Nitratidesulfovibrio vulgaris str. Hildenborough: one gene and its partner. Each later gene encodes a partner of the first gene's protein in a complex. Links are inferred from orthologs where the notes say so. Each region holds a gene or a part of one and is shown on either strand. Other genes may lie near its edges.

Region 1 (7,156 bases):
TTCTCATCAAACTCGTTTTCTGGCCGCTTTCGCACAAGAGCTACAAGTCCATGGAGCAGATGAAGAAGCTCCAGCCCATGCTCGCCAAGGTGCGTGAGAAGCATGCCGACGACCGCGAGAAGATGAACGAGGAGATGATGCGCCTGTACAAGACCTACAAGGTCAACCCCGCAGGCGGCTGTCTTCCCATGCTGGTGCAGATTCCCGTGTTCTTCGGTCTGTATCAGGCCCTTCTCAATGCCATTGAATTGCGTCATGCCCCGTTCATCGCCCATGTGCCCTTCACCGACATCGTGTGGCTTGCCGACCTTTCTGCCAAGGACCCGTTCTACGTCACCCCGCTGGTGATGGGGGCGACCATGTTCCTCCAGCAGAAGCTCACGCCTCCCGCGGGAGACCCCACACAGGCCAAGGTGATGATGTTCATGCCGGTGGTGTTCACCTTCCTGTTCCTGAACTTCCCTTCGGGTCTTGTGGTCTACTGGCTGTGCAACAACGTCCTGTCCATCGCCCAGCAGTGGTGGATTCTGCGCAAGGCCTGATTCCCACGTTGAATCCGCGACAAGCGACGAGGTGATGCATGGACGGTTACAAGGACTTTCAGGGTAAGACCCTGGATGAAGCCATACGCGAGGCCTGCTCGTATTTCGATGCGCCCCGCGAGAAGCTCGAGATAGACATCATACAGGATGCCAAGAGCGGCATCTTCGGACTGGTGGGTGTGCGCAAGGCCAAGATCAGGGCCCGTCGCGTGCAACTCAAGACGACTGTGGAAGAACTCGTCGGGCGCGGTCGGGAGGCTGCATCCCCTGCCGAAGCCTCTGAAGGCGAAGGCAAGGCGCGTTCATCGCGTCGTCCGGCGAAGCCCGTGCGAGAGAAGCGCGAGACGGCATCCGAGGATGCGCCCAAGGCCTCTTCGGCCGATGGTGACGATGCGGCACCTTCGCGGCAGCCCCGCGGCGAACGCGGTCGCAGTGACCGTCAGCCCCGTGAGGCCCGTGCCCCGAAGTCCGAGGCCGCCGTTGCCGAGTCGGATGCTGGCGCCGCGGCGACCGAACAGTCCGAAGCCATGGACGGCGAACAGCGCGAACGTACCGGCCGTCGTCGTCGTCGTGGCGGTCGCGGTCGTGGGCGTTCGCAGAATGGCGAACGTGCAGCGCAAGAGGCGACAGGTACGGCCGAGGCCGAAGCGCAGGGCACGGCAGACGCCGCCCCAGCACAAGAGCCCGCGACTCCTGCCCCGCGCGGCAGGGGACAGAACCGGCCCGCCCCGGCGCGTCGTTCCGCCCCGCCCGCAGCCTCTTCCGTCGCTGCCTCTGCCGAAGGCTTCGAAGACTTCGCCGACGGCGGCGATGACGCCACCCCCGAAGGTCTGCCGGATATCCCTCTCGCCGACCTTGATCAGGAGCTTGTGCGTAGCGTTGCGCTCGAAGTGACAGGCAAACTGGTTGCTCCCATCATCGGCGAGGCCGCGCTCACTGTCGACCTTGCCGACGGTCGCATCAAGGTCACCGTCGATTGTGGCGACAACTCCGGATTGCTCATCGGGCGCGAAGGGCAGACCCTCGCCTCCATACAATACCTCGCTTCGCGTATCGTGGCCCGCAAGCTCAACGCGGCCGTGCGCGTCCAGCTTGACACGGGCGACTACCGCGAGCGTCAGGACGAGAAGCTTCGTGAACTTGCGGTTTCCCTCGCCGAGAAGGCACGCGCGACAGGCAAGCCCCAGTCCACCCGCCCCCTCAGTTCCTACCATCGCCGGGTCGTCCATCTGGCCTTGCAGGAGGAAGAGGACATCGTCACCCGCAGCAAGGGTGACGGTCCGCTCAAGCGCGTCATCGTGCTCAAGCGTCGCAAGTCCCCCGCCGCGTAGCGGCGGTCTGCCAGTCATCACGACGGGGGAGCCTTTGAAAGGGTTCCCCCGTTTTTTCCGTTCAGGAGTCCCTATGCAGCACGACGACACCATCGCCGCCATCGCCACGCCACTAGGTCAGGGGGGCATCGGCATCATTCGTATCAGCGGGCCGGCCAGCCTTGAGGTGCTGCGGGCACTGTTCAGGCCGTCTTCTTCCCGGTTCGGGGGCTTCAGGCCATGGACGCTGCATCATGGAACCATCACCGACGGGTGCGACCCCCTCGACGATGTTCTCGCCGTGCATATGCCGGGGCCGCGGACCTTCACCGGAGAGGACGTGTCGGAAATCCACTGTCACGGCGGTTCCGGTGTCCTTGCTGCGGTACTGGAGGCGTGTGTCAGGCATGGTGCGCGCTATGCGGAACGCGGAGAGTTCACCCGTCGTGCGTTCCTGAACGGACGCATGGACCTGACGCAGGCCGAGGCCGTGGCGGAGATGATCGCCGCGCCGTCGCGTGAGGGAATGCGCCTTGCGCAGGCAAAGCTGGATGGTCTTCTGGGGCAGAGGGTCGGCGCGTTGCGTGCCCGTCTGGATGCGTTGCGGATGCAGTTGTGCGTGGCTGTCGATTTTCCGGAAGAGGAAGTGGAGTGTCTGGCGCCCGAGGCCTTTCTCGCTGAAATCGAAGCCGTACGGCAGGGCGTTGTGGAACTTTCGGCAGGGTATGCCAGAACCCGGTGCTGGCAGGACGGAGCGCTTGTCGTGCTGGCTGGGCAGGTCAATGCCGGGAAGTCAAGCCTCATGAACGCCCTCCTCGGCAGACGTCGTGCCATCGTCACCGATTTGCCCGGTACGACCCGTGACTTCATCGAGGAGCCCCTGAACCTGTCGGGCCTTGCCATCAGGCTTGCCGACACGGCGGGGCTGCGTGAAACAGGGGATATCGTCGAGCAGGAAGGCGTGCGCATGAGCCGCGACCTCGTGGCGCAAGCCGACCTCGTCCTGCTGGTCACCGATGCGACGCAAGGTTTGCAGGGGCCGGAACTCGAACTCCTGCGTCATGCCGGGCCGGAGAGGGTGCTTGTCGTCTTCAACAAGACCGACCTTCTGGAGGGGCGCATCTTGCCGTCAACCCCGGAGGGCTGCCGTTCCGTTCATGTGGCCGCAGCCTCGGGAGACGGGGTCGAATCGCTCGTCACGGCCATCCGTGCTGCTGTGCTTGCGGCGACGGGTGCAGGAGAACCCGAAGCGGGCGAACTCGCCCCCAACATGCGGCAGGCTGCTGCACTGGACAAGGCCGCGACAATCCTCGATGAACTCGCCGGGGATATACGGGCGCACGTGCCCTACGACCTTTGCGGGGTGCGCCTCGACGGGGCTTGCGCTGCCCTCATGGATGTCACCGGGCAATCCACCCCCGAAGCCATCCTCGACGCCATCTTCGCCAGCTTCTGCATCGGCAAGTGACCTGTGGGTGGACGGCTTGCGCACCACTGGGCGACACAGGGGCCGGACGTCCGGGGGGGCCCTGCCTTGGCGGTGGTTACGGCCGTGTGACCCGCGTCACAGACATGCACCTGTGATGTCGCCAGTATCAGGCATGTGCAACGCATACTGTACCTTTTCCCTGTGAGGTTCTGCATGTCCGAACGCGCTGTCTCCAGTTGCATGATCACCGTCTGCCGTGGGTTCGAACCGGGACGGTGCCGCTTCTCCCTCGTCGAGGGAGGCCTTTCTTCCGCAGATGTCGATGCCGCTGTCGCCGCGACCGGATGGGATGACTTCGTGAAATCGAGGGCACGCGGCCCACTCATGCAGCATGATGCCTTCAAGGTGGCATTGACGGGCTGCGCCAACGGTTGTTCACGTCCGCATATCATGGATGTGGGACTCATCCGGGCTGAACGCCCCGGTGCCGCCGATGACGCCTGTACCGCCTGTGGGCTTTGCATCCGTCAGTGTCCGGAAGGTGCCCTGACACCTATGGGGAACGACTCCTCGTGCCCCGCGACCATGTGCGCGCGTCCGGCAGGGACGCCGGTGCTGGATGTCGCTTCGTGTGTTTCATGCGGTCGCTGCCTGCGGCGCTGCCCGGAACATGCGTTGCCTGTCGTCGCTGCGGGCTGGCGCATTGTCGTGGGCGGTCGTCTCGGCAGACGCCCCCGCCTTGCGACCGAACTTCCGGGCATCTTCGATGATGCTACGGCCCTTGTGATTCTCGACCGTGCGGCCCGCTGGTTCATGCGTGACCATCGCCCCGGCTTGCGTTTCGCCGACATCGTGGCGAAATCTCCCGAAGGGCTGTCTGCACTGGTGGAGGGCGTATGACACCGCATACGAAACCCTGCGGCGGATGCCGTGACACCGCCGGAGAGGGCACAGCACGGGTGCCAGGACAGTCCGCAACCGAAGGGGACGACAGCGCCCTGAAGCACGAACAGGGCAAGTCTGCCCCTGCCGTTTCAGAAGATACGGCGCCAGACTCCATGATGGCAGGGGACGTTGCCGTTTCGTCTGGGCAGATGGCGAAACGGAGAGTCGCGCAAGGCGACGGAGAAGAAGCCAGCCCCTCTATCACCCCCCCGCAGGGCGAGACCCCTGCAGGGTTAACCCGTCACCTGCTGCCGTGGTTGCCTGTCGTTGCCGCGCTGCTTCTGGCTGCCAATGCACTCCGCCGCGACGCATGGGGGCTGCTTGGCCTCTGGTGTGTCGTGGCCTGTCTTGCCTGTACCCGGCAGGCATGGGCCCGCATCGTCGTGGCGTTGGCCCTGTGTGCCGGGGTGGTGGTCTGGGCAGACACCACGCAACAGTTCGTGTCGTTCAGGATGATGGCCGGATTGCCGTGGGGGCGGCTTGTGGCCATCATGGCGACTGTGGGGGGCATCACGGCCCTGTCTTCGCTCGTACTACTGGGGCGCGCCGGGGAGGCCCGCTACACCTCCGGGCGTGACATGGCCGGTGCACAGGCGTGGGCAGCCCTGCTGACCTTTGCCGGACTGATGTGGATACGGCATGCCACGGGCCCGCTCACGCCGTTGCTCGCTGACAGGCTATGGCCGGGAAGTGGCATGGTGCAGGCCGCTTTGATGGCCGTCTATGCGGCATGGGCGGTGGGCAGGCTTGCCGACCCGAAGCTGTCGCGCGTCTGGCGGCCGAGACTGTGGGCGTTGTTCAGCTTCGTCTTCTCTATGCAACTGGCCCTCGGACTCATCGGGTATGACATCTTTCTCATGACGGGCAGGCTGCATCTGCCGGTTCCCGCACTCATCCTCGCCGGGCCACTCTATCGCGGTACCGGGTGGTTCATGCTGGGGCTGTTCACCTTCTCCACGCTGCTCCTGGGGGCGGCGTGGTGCAGCCATCTCTGCTATATCGGTGCATGGGATGACATGGCGTCAAGGCGCAAGCGTCGTTGCGGGACACTGCCCAACCATGCGGGGCGGGTGCGGTTGGGCATCGCCCTGCTGGTGTTCGGCGGGGCCGTGGCATTGCGTCTGCTTGGTGTCGGCCCCGTTGCCGCCTTCACGGCCGCGGCGTGCTTCGGCCTTGCCGGAGTGGGGGTGATGCTGGCCGTCAGTACACGTCGAGGCGTGCTGGTGCATTGCACGACATACTGTCCCATGGGACTGCTGGCCGACGTGATGGGCAGGCTGACACCGTGGCGGTTGCAGGTCGATACGGGCCGTTGCACCCGCTGCGGGGCGTGTTCCGCCGTATGCCGTTACGATGCCCTCACCCCCGCCGACATCGAAGGCGGTGCCGCCGGTTTCACATGCAGCCGTTGCCGCGACTGTCTTGCCGTCTGCCGCCATGGGGCCATGCGTCTGACGTTTGCGGGGCGTGGCATCGTCGGCAGACTGGCTGGCGGCGTTCGTGCCGAGACTATTTTTGTCGTCACTGCCGTCACGTTGCATGCCATCTTTCTTGCGGTGGCGCGGATGTGAGGGCTTGCTGCAGGATTGGGGCTTTACGGAACACCCCCGGTTCATGTATGAAAACCGCCGCGACGCATGCCGCGTCGTGCTATTCAGCCGTGCCCGGCAGTACCCCAGCCGTGTGAATGATGACGAACGTACCGGAGCGCTACAGGCGCAAGATAAGCAAGGAAGAGATCAACGAACTTCCGTTGCGGCGATATGCTGGCGAGGTGCGTCTTGTGCGTACCGAAGAGGAACTCGCCGACGCACTCGACGTGCTGCGCAGTGATTCTGTGCTCGGCTTCGACACCGAGACGCGCCCCACGTTCCGCAAGGGCAAGGTCAACCTGCCTTCGCTTGTGCAACTCGCCTGTGCCGATGTCGTGTACCTCATCCAGTTGAACTGGGTCCCTCTTGGCGAGATGCTGGCAGACCTTCTCTCCGACCCTGCCATCATCAAGACCGGCGTCGCCGTCCGTGACGACATCCGCGACCTTCAGAAGCTGTACGCTTTCCGTGACGGGGGCGTGGTCGACCTCGGAGAGGTGGCCCGTGACCTCGGTCTCGAGACGCACGGCCTGCGTAACCTCGCTGCCAATTTCCTCGGCATCCGCATATCCAAGGGCGCACAGTGTTCCAACTGGAGCAACCGTGAGCTTGGCCCGCAGCAGGTCGTCTACGCCGCCACCGACGCATGGGTGAGCCGCGAGATACACATCTCGATGCGCAATCTGGGCCTTGTGGGGCTGTAACAGCCCCGTAACTTCACCCGCCTCTTTCGAGTCCCCGTTCCCGTAGCCGGAGCGGGGCTTTTTGTCATGTTGGCAAAGCTGTTGTAAAATGTCACACGGTTGTAACCGCTCTTCCACGCAGGTGTCACTCTGTGGCGTAGAATGTCGGCGCATAAGTGAGCAAGGAGATGCAGATGGCAAAAGAACGGATTCTGGTCGTCGAGGATGACGAGGATATCCTTCAGCTGCTCCGTTTCACGCTCGAGGCGGCCGGTTTCGAGGTCGTCACGGCCGCCACGGGACGAGACGGGCTCGAGAGCGCGCAGCGGCATGTTCCGGGGCTGGTACTGCTCGACCTTATGCTGCCGGGCATGAGCGGTTTCGACGTATGCCGCGAACTCAAGCGCACCCCCGCCACGGAGCATGTACCGGTCATCATGCTGACCGCCCGTGGTGAAGAGGTCGACCGCATCGTGGGGCTTGAACTGGGGGCCGACGATTACGTCATCAAACCCTTCAGCCCGCGTGAACTGGTCTTGCGCATCCGTGCCGTGCTCAAGCGCGTGACAGGGGCGCAAGAGCCTGCACCCCGTGGACAGTGGAACGTGGACGGGCTGTTTCTCGATGAAGAGGCCCACCGCGTGGAAGTTGACGG
Region 2 (7,159 bases), 710 kb from region 1 along the record:
GAACACTTCACAAGCCCCCTCCTGAAGTCGGAAGAGCAGGTCTACCCTGCGTCCGGCCCACGAAGTCCGCGGCGGGGCCACGCTTGAGCATTCAAGGGTGAGATTCGCATCATCGATGTGTACACATGTGCACAGTGCCGTGGCCCGTCGTTTTCCGTCGGCGGAGGTGAACTGCAACTCGTAGCGCGAGCGTTCGGTGACCGTTCTCTCGAGGATGTGGCGTATACTGTCATCTCCTGCGACCATATCGATGGCCACAGGTTTGTGTCGCGACTCGAAATGGCGCCGGACGAGGTAGATGAGCAGAAGCGTTCCCAGAATGGCGCCGGTTGCGGTGGCGACGCCGGAAACGGTGCTGAGATCGACGCTACGCTCTACAAAGCTTCGCGACACCTCATACAGGAAACCTCGTCCCGTTGAGGTGCTGTCGATGGCAGAGAACAGAGGTTGGTACATGCCCCCTCGATGGGTGGTTGTAGTGCCGGGCAGTGTCGGGCTGGCTATTCGTGAAGAGACCAGATTGATACGATAAGGACTATCCACCGGCGTTGCAACGTGATTGTCTGTCGAAAGACGGGGGCAGTGCGGATGCCGAAAGCTGGCGGACGCAAGCACATCTGCCGTGCTTGTTCGCAGTGTATGCACGCAGGACAGGAAAGAAGCGACGACCGTGGCAATGGTGCCCGGTCGTCGCTTTCACACCTCGTGTAGAGTGGCTAGCGTTGTCCCATCTTGCGTAGTTGTATCTCCAGACAGGTGAGTGCCGCTGGCGTGACGCCGGATATACGGGCAGCCTGTCCCAGAGTATGGGGGCGAACCTTGCCCAGCTTCTCGACTATCTCACGGGTGAGACCGGGAATGACGGTGTAGTCCATGTCTTCAGGCAGTACCGTATCCTCCATGCGTGCAGAGCGCGCGACGAGTTCCTGCTGACGGGCGAGGTAGCCTGAATACTTGACGATGGTCTCGGCCTCTTCTCGTACGTCGTCGGCAAACCGGGTGACGCCCTCCCAGAAGGGGGCGAGGTCGGGGAGCGTCAGCGAGGGTCTGCGCAGGATGTCGGCAAGACTCACACCCTTGGTGGGGGCGGGTTCACCGAGGCGCGAGAAGATGTCGCGGGCGGCGGCATCGGGGGTGATACGCCGGTTCTCCAGTTCGTCCAGCAAGCTGTGCAGGGCGGCACGCTTGGTCGAGAACAGCTGCCAGTGGGTATCGTCGACAAGCCCGAGTGCGCGACCGGTTTCGGTGAGGCGCGCGTCGGCGTTGTTCTCGCGCAGCAGCAGCCTGTGCTCCGCCCGCGAGGTGAACATGCGATACGGCTCTCTGGTGCCCTTGGTGACGAGGTCGTCGACGAGAACAGCCATGTAGGCCGTATCTCGTCCGGGGAGGAAGGGAGGCATCGAACGCAGGGTGCACGATACGTTAAGCGCTGCCCAGAGTCCCTGTGCCGCCGCCTCTTCGTACCCCGATGTGCCATTGATCTGCCCTGCGAGCCAGAGTCCGCGAAGGGCTTTGGTCTCAAGCGTGGAACGCAACTGCACCGGGTCGGCGTAGTCGTATTCGATGGCATAGCCGGGGCGTACGATCTGTGCATTCTCAAGGCCGGGAATGGTGGCGATCATCGCCTTCTGCACTTCCAGCGGAAGGCTTGTCGGGATGCCGTTCGGGTAGCATTCAGGGCTTTCGAGACCTTCCGGTTCCACGAAGACCTGATGCCGTTCCTTTTCAGGGAATCGCGCCACCTTGTCCTCGATGGAGGGGCAATAGCGCGCCCCGGTGCCCTTGATGACACCAGTGAACATGGGCGACCTGTCGAATCCGGCGCGAATGGCCTCATGCGTCCGTTCGTTGGTCCACGTCACATGGCATGGCAACTGGGGCAGACGGACGCCGGGGCCCCTGAAGCTGAACGGCCGTGGCGGGTCGTCGGGAGGCTGTACCTCCATCATCGAGAAGTCGATGCTGTCGCGAAGGAGTCGCGGCGTGGTGCCCGTCTTGAGCCTGCCGAGTTCGAGGCCGATAGCCCGCAGCGACGCTGAAAGCCCCGTGGCGGGGGCGTCGCCAAGGCGACCGCCGGGAAAGTTGCTCAGTCCCACATGGATGCGTCCCTGCAGGAACGTACCCGTTGTCAGCAGCACATGGTGTGCCCTGAACTCCTGCCCATAGGCTGTACGTACGCCAGCGGCCCTGCCCTCTTCGACGATGATGGACTCCGCCATGTCCTGCCACACCCGCAGATTCGGCTGTGCGAAGATGTCACGGCGTACGACGCGCAGGTAGGCGTCGCGGTCTATCTGTGCGCGTGTGGCACGGACTGCTGGCCCCTTGCTGCTGTTGAGCGTGCGAAACTGGATGCCGGCTTCGTCGGCCCACAGGCCCATCATGCCCCCGAGGGCGTCGATCTCCTTGACCATGTGGCCCTTGGCAAGCCCGCCGATGGCGGGGTTGCACGAGAGATGTCCGATGCGATCGGCATTGCCGGTGAGCAGCAGGGTGGCATGGCCCATGCGGGCAAGGGCCATTGCTGCCTCGCACCCGGCGTGCCCGGCACCGACGACGATGCAGTCGTACATGTCGGGAGGCGATGGTTTACGGATGGTGCTCATGGTCAGGCGTCGAAGAGCATACGGGCGACGACCTTGGCGTCACCGATGGTGCGCGAGATGCGTGAAGCCTCGTTGGGAGTGTGAGGATTGGGTACGAGCGTCGACCATACGGCCACAGGGAGTCCCCGCTTGCGCAGGATGGCGCCCACTGTGCCTCCGCCCACGCCCATGGGGCGGGCTTCCACGCCGTATTCGGCACGGATGGCACGGGTCAGGCGATGCACGACGTCGCTGTCGGAGGAGGTCGCGGGCGCGGCCTGTTCGGCCTGTACATCGGAGAGAGTCACGGTGACACCGTAGGCCCGTTCGATATCGTCGGCGATTTCCCGTACGGCCTGCCGCACATCGGTGAGTAGGTAGCAGGGCAGGACACGGCAGTCGATGTAGAACACATCGTTACCGGGGACCGTGTTGACGTTGGGCACGTTGGCTTCCTTCTTCGTGGGGACGAAGGTGGAGGCGGGCGGGTTGAAAAGCGGGTCTACCGCATCGAAACGCGCGTCAAGCTCATGCACGCGCAGTATCATGGCAGAGGCGGCAACCAGCGAGTTGATGCCCTCGTCGGGTGTGGACGCATGGCACTGTTTGCCTGCAACCTGCACTTTGAGCCAGAGCATGCTCTTTTCCGCGATTTCGATCATCGCGCCGTCTTCGGTGCCGAAGTCGGGCACGATGACAAGGTCGTCGTCGCCGAAAAGGTCGGGGCGGGCCGTGGCGACATGCGCCATGCCGTAGTTGTTGCCAGTCTCCTCATCGGCGACGAGGAGAAGGCCGAAACCCATGTCGGGCACCGTGCCGGAGGCAAGAAGTTCCTGTGCCACCAGCAGGCCGGTGACGATGCCTTGCTGGTTGTCCTCGACGCCGCGCCCGAAGATGATGTCGCCATCGACCTTGAGTTGCCACGGGTCGGTATCCCACAGGGCCGCCTCGCCGGGGGGCACGACATCCATATGGCCTATGACCCACAGGGTGCGCCCCGTACGGCCGGGTATGCGTGCCGCGATGTTCGGCCTGTGACCGCAGGGGACACGCGGGTCGGGGGCGTCTATCTCCTCGATGAGGGGCATTCCCATGTCACGCAGGACGGAAAGAAGATAGTCGGCCTTGGCGCGTTCGCCTTCGCCGCCGCTTTCGGGGCCGAGGGCGGGCAGGGCCGTCATGTTGCGCTGGAGTTCGATGACCCTGTCACGCAGGTTGTCGAGGCGGGAGAGGAGTTGTGAAGACATGGCAAGCTCCCGGCGGCCTTGCTGCCGCCGTCATTGTCGCGGCTGCGGGCGGAAGACCTACCGGCTCGCCGGAGGAAGAAAAAGGGAAAGGGTACGCAAGGTACCCTTTCCCTGCGGGGGCGAAAGACTAACGGCCCTTCGCGGCGCGCTTGGAGGCCTTGAGGGGGTTGACCTTGGCAGCAGCGGCAGCAGCGGCCTTGACGTGGGTGGCGAAATTGCAGCGACCACCGGCCCACTTGCGTTCGGGGGCGGGGTAGCTGGAGCAGAAGCTCTGCTCTTCGAAGGTACGGATGCGTTCACAGCCCTCGCACTTGTCGACGATGGGCTGGAGGACGAAACCGTTAAGCATTACGCCTTCGGCCGTCTTCACGGCACCTTCAAGGACGTTGTTGGCGCTCATTGTGATGTTCCTCCATCTCGCGCGCAGGGCGCGTGTGTGTTGTCAGAAAGCAGGTCTCAATTATACAGATTGCCGCACTTGTCAACGGGAAAGTACGGTTTTCGTCCGACTGTCGTTCTGGCGGGCCCGGTTTCAGGGGCTACCGCGCAGCGCGTACCTGTTCCATGGCCCATGTGCGGGCCTTGCGCACTTCCTTCAGCAGGTCGTCCATGTCGAAGCGGGTGTAGCATCCATCGAGGTAGAGCACCTCCCCGCCGACCATGGTCAGTCGGGTCTCGTGGCCCGTCGCCGCGTAGACGAGGTGCGATGCCGGGTTGAAGATGGGCTGCATGTTGGGGGCGCGCAGGTCGAGGGCTATGATGTCGGCTGGGCACCCGGCTTCGATGCGTCCTATTCCCTGCATGTGCAGGGCATGTGCCCCGCCACGTGTGGCCATGTCAAGGACGGCGGAGGCGGGAGCGCAGGTGGGGTCCATGTGATGCACTTTGTGCAGCAACGCGCATGAGGTCATTTCGGTGAACATGTTCAGGCTGTTGTTGCTGGCTGCCCCGTCGGTCCCAAGTCCAAGCGTCATGCCCCGCCCAAGCATGGCCGTGGCCGGTGCGATGCCGGAGGCGAGCTTCATGTTGCTCTCAGGGCAGTGCGCCACGGTGACACCGCGTTCTGCCAGCAGGTCAATCTCCCCTTCGGTGAGGTCGACGCAATGGGCCAGTGTCGTGCGGGGCGTGAGCAACCCCAGTCCGTCGCAATAGGGCACGGGGCGTGCCCCGTGCTGTTCGATGCATTGCGCCGTCTCGGTGGCGGTTTCCGCAAGGTGCAGGTGTATCGGCAGGCCAAGCTCTTCGGCGAGGTCGCGGCAGCGGGCGAGTATCGCAGGTGTGCTGGTGTATACTGCGTGAGGGGCCACAGCCAACGCCGCGCGGGCATGGTGCTTCCAGCGGTCGTGCTGGGCGCGGACGAGGTCGAAGGCCGTCTCCGGGTCTGCGTAGGCGGGCGAGGGGAAGGCGAAGATGGCTTCACCGGCGAGGCAGCGCAGTCCGGCGCGGTCGACCGCACGCAGCGTGGCGTCTTCGATGAGGTACATGTCGCTGAAGGCCGTCGTTCCCGTCCGCAGCATCTCCGCACAGCCTAGCAAGGCTCCCAGTTCGACCAGTTCCCCTGTCAGCCCTTTTTCCACGGGAAAGATATGGCCCGTGAGCCAGTCCATGAGGGGAAGGTCGTCGGCAAGGCCGCGCAGAAGTGTCATGGACGCATGCGTATGCGCATTGACGAGACCGGGCATGATGAGGCTCTCACCCATGTCGATGACGGTTACGCCATGCCAGTTGCCGACGATCGCATCACGTTGCCCGACGGCTGCAATCCGTCCTTCGTGTATGGCTATGGCACCGTCTTCGATGACCGTGCGGGCGTCGTCCTGGGTGACAATGAGGGCAGCTTGCAGGATAGTGTCACAGGGAAGGGGCATGTTCTGTCGCTCCGTGGCGTGGTTTCGGTGAGGCGCGAAGTGGGCCTTTGAACTCCGGCGGTCCGGGGCGGCAGGCTCTTTCCCCGAGAGGGGCGCTAGGTGTATGCTACCGGAAAACAGGATGAACCTGCAACAGGAGCCGGAGGTCGGTCATGGGCGAGGTCGGGGGCACTGGAGGAACAATGACCGGAGGGGCATGTCTGCTCATTCACGGTTTCGGCGGGGCGCCGTTCGAGATGGAACCGCTGGCCGTTGCGTTGTCCGAGGCCGGGGTCGAGGCACACGTCATCACCCTGCCCGGGCATGATGCGACACTTGAAGATTTCGAGGCCACCTGTTTCGACGACTGGGCGCGCCATGCCGACGAGTGCTACCGGGACCTTGAGGCACGCGCTGGGCGCGTTGTGGTCGTCGGTCTTTCCATGGGCGGAACGCTTGCCCTGCACCTGGGCTGCCGCTTCCGGCCCGCCGGGGTTGTCGCCCTTGCCGCGCCTGTCTTCCTGTACCGTGCCGTACCGTTCGTCATGCAGGACTGGCGCCTACCCTTCGTAGGGTTGCTCAAGCGGGTGCGGCGTCGATGGCCTGTGCCGTGTCGCAAGCCCGAGGCCACAGCCGTGGCGCCGTGGCGCGGTTATGACGGGGTCATGGCCTTGCCGCAGCTGCACAGCCTCATCAAGGGGATGGGGCAGGTTGAGCGGGAGTTGCCACTGCTGGTGGCCCCGCTTCTTCTGATGCACGCCCGCGGCGACCGTACCGTGCCTGTGGAGAATGCCCTTCACATCGCCCGACGCGTGACGTCGGATGATGTCTGTGTACGGTTGTTCGGGCTCGCCGACAGGGTGGCAGGGCATCATCTCATCACGACCCATCGCGAGAGTCGGAGCTTTGTCGCTCGTGAGGTCGTTTCGTTTACGCAAAGAGCATTGTCTCAAAATTGTAAAAAATAGTCGTTTTAGACCCCCATTGGATCAGAGAGCGTATTTTTTATAAATATTCTTTTATTTCGGTTATTTATGAGTTTTAATTGGCGCTTTGAGCGGGCATTCTTCAATTGAACGATTGACCGGTTTCGACAGCATCGTTAAAAGTAGTGCTGTGAGCCCCCATCGGGTGCGTCACTCCGCGCAAGGCGGAAGAACCCTTTTCACGCATCGAGGATAGCAACGTGCGTTCCAAGCCCATCAGTCAGCATTTCAACGATTTCGTCGTGGAGCGCGAACGGGCCCGCTGCATCGACTGCGAAGTGTGCGTCCGGCAGTGCTCCTACGGCGTACACTTCTGGGATGAGGCACGTAAGCGGGTAGAGCATGACAGCAGCAAATGTGTGGGCTGCCATAGGTGCGCGGCCATGTGCCCCACCGACTGCCTGACCATACGTCGCAAGCCTTCCGACTTTCGCGAGAACGCACTCTGGACCCCGGCGTTCATCAAGAACATCTACAAGCAGAGCGACACGGGT

Evidence for each region.
Region 2: the proteins of mnmE (region 1) and mnmG are in contact, whole or in part, in a solved structure (PDB 9HIP), measured with the Escherichia coli proteins. The link is inferred for Nitratidesulfovibrio vulgaris str. Hildenborough from one-to-one orthologs.

What each region holds. Positions count from the first base shown.
Region 1 is NC_002937.3:1,180,432-1,187,587, forward strand. The notes cover bases 1,196-4,133. They hold mnmE (tRNA uridine-5-carboxymethylaminomethyl(34) synthesis GTPase MnmE), read left to right. Parts: upstream 1,196-1,946; coding sequence 1,947-3,320; downstream 3,321-4,133. Other genes in these bases: DVU_RS05100 (protein jag), read left to right, coding at 1,196-1,873; DVU_RS05110 (4Fe-4S binding protein), read left to right, coding at 3,495-4,133. In the rest of the region: membrane protein insertase YidC, read left to right, coding at 1-542; more of DVU_RS05100, read left to right, coding at 581-1,195; more of DVU_RS05110, read left to right, coding at 4,134-4,181; DVU_RS05115 (4Fe-4S binding protein), read left to right, coding at 4,178-5,797; DVU_RS05120 (3'-5' exonuclease), read left to right, coding at 5,917-6,522; DVU_RS05125 (response regulator), read left to right, coding at 6,696-7,156. UniProt on the Escherichia coli protein: Exhibits a very high intrinsic GTPase hydrolysis rate. Involved in the addition of a carboxymethylaminomethyl (cmnm) group at the wobble position (U34) of certain tRNAs, forming tRNA-cmnm(5)s(2)U34.
Region 2 is NC_002937.3:1,889,003-1,896,161, reverse strand. What follows is about bases 162-3,102. They hold mnmG (tRNA uridine-5-carboxymethylaminomethyl(34) synthesis enzyme MnmG), read right to left. Parts: upstream 2,607-3,102; coding sequence 717-2,606; downstream 162-716. Other genes in these bases: DVU_RS08675 (M20 family metallo-hydrolase), read right to left, coding at 2,609-3,102; DVU_RS08685 (PilZ domain-containing protein), read right to left, coding at 162-456. In the rest of the region: more of DVU_RS08685, read right to left, coding at 1-161; more of DVU_RS08675, read right to left, coding at 3,103-3,832; DVU_RS08670 (PxxKW family cysteine-rich protein), read right to left, coding at 3,960-4,232; DVU_RS08665 (amidohydrolase), read right to left, coding at 4,372-5,700; DVU_RS08660 (alpha/beta hydrolase), read left to right, coding at 5,853-6,647; DVU_RS08655 (glutamate synthase-related protein), read left to right, coding at 6,866-7,159. UniProt on the Escherichia coli protein: NAD-binding protein involved in the addition of a carboxymethylaminomethyl (cmnm) group at the wobble position (U34) of certain tRNAs, forming tRNA-cmnm(5)s(2)U34.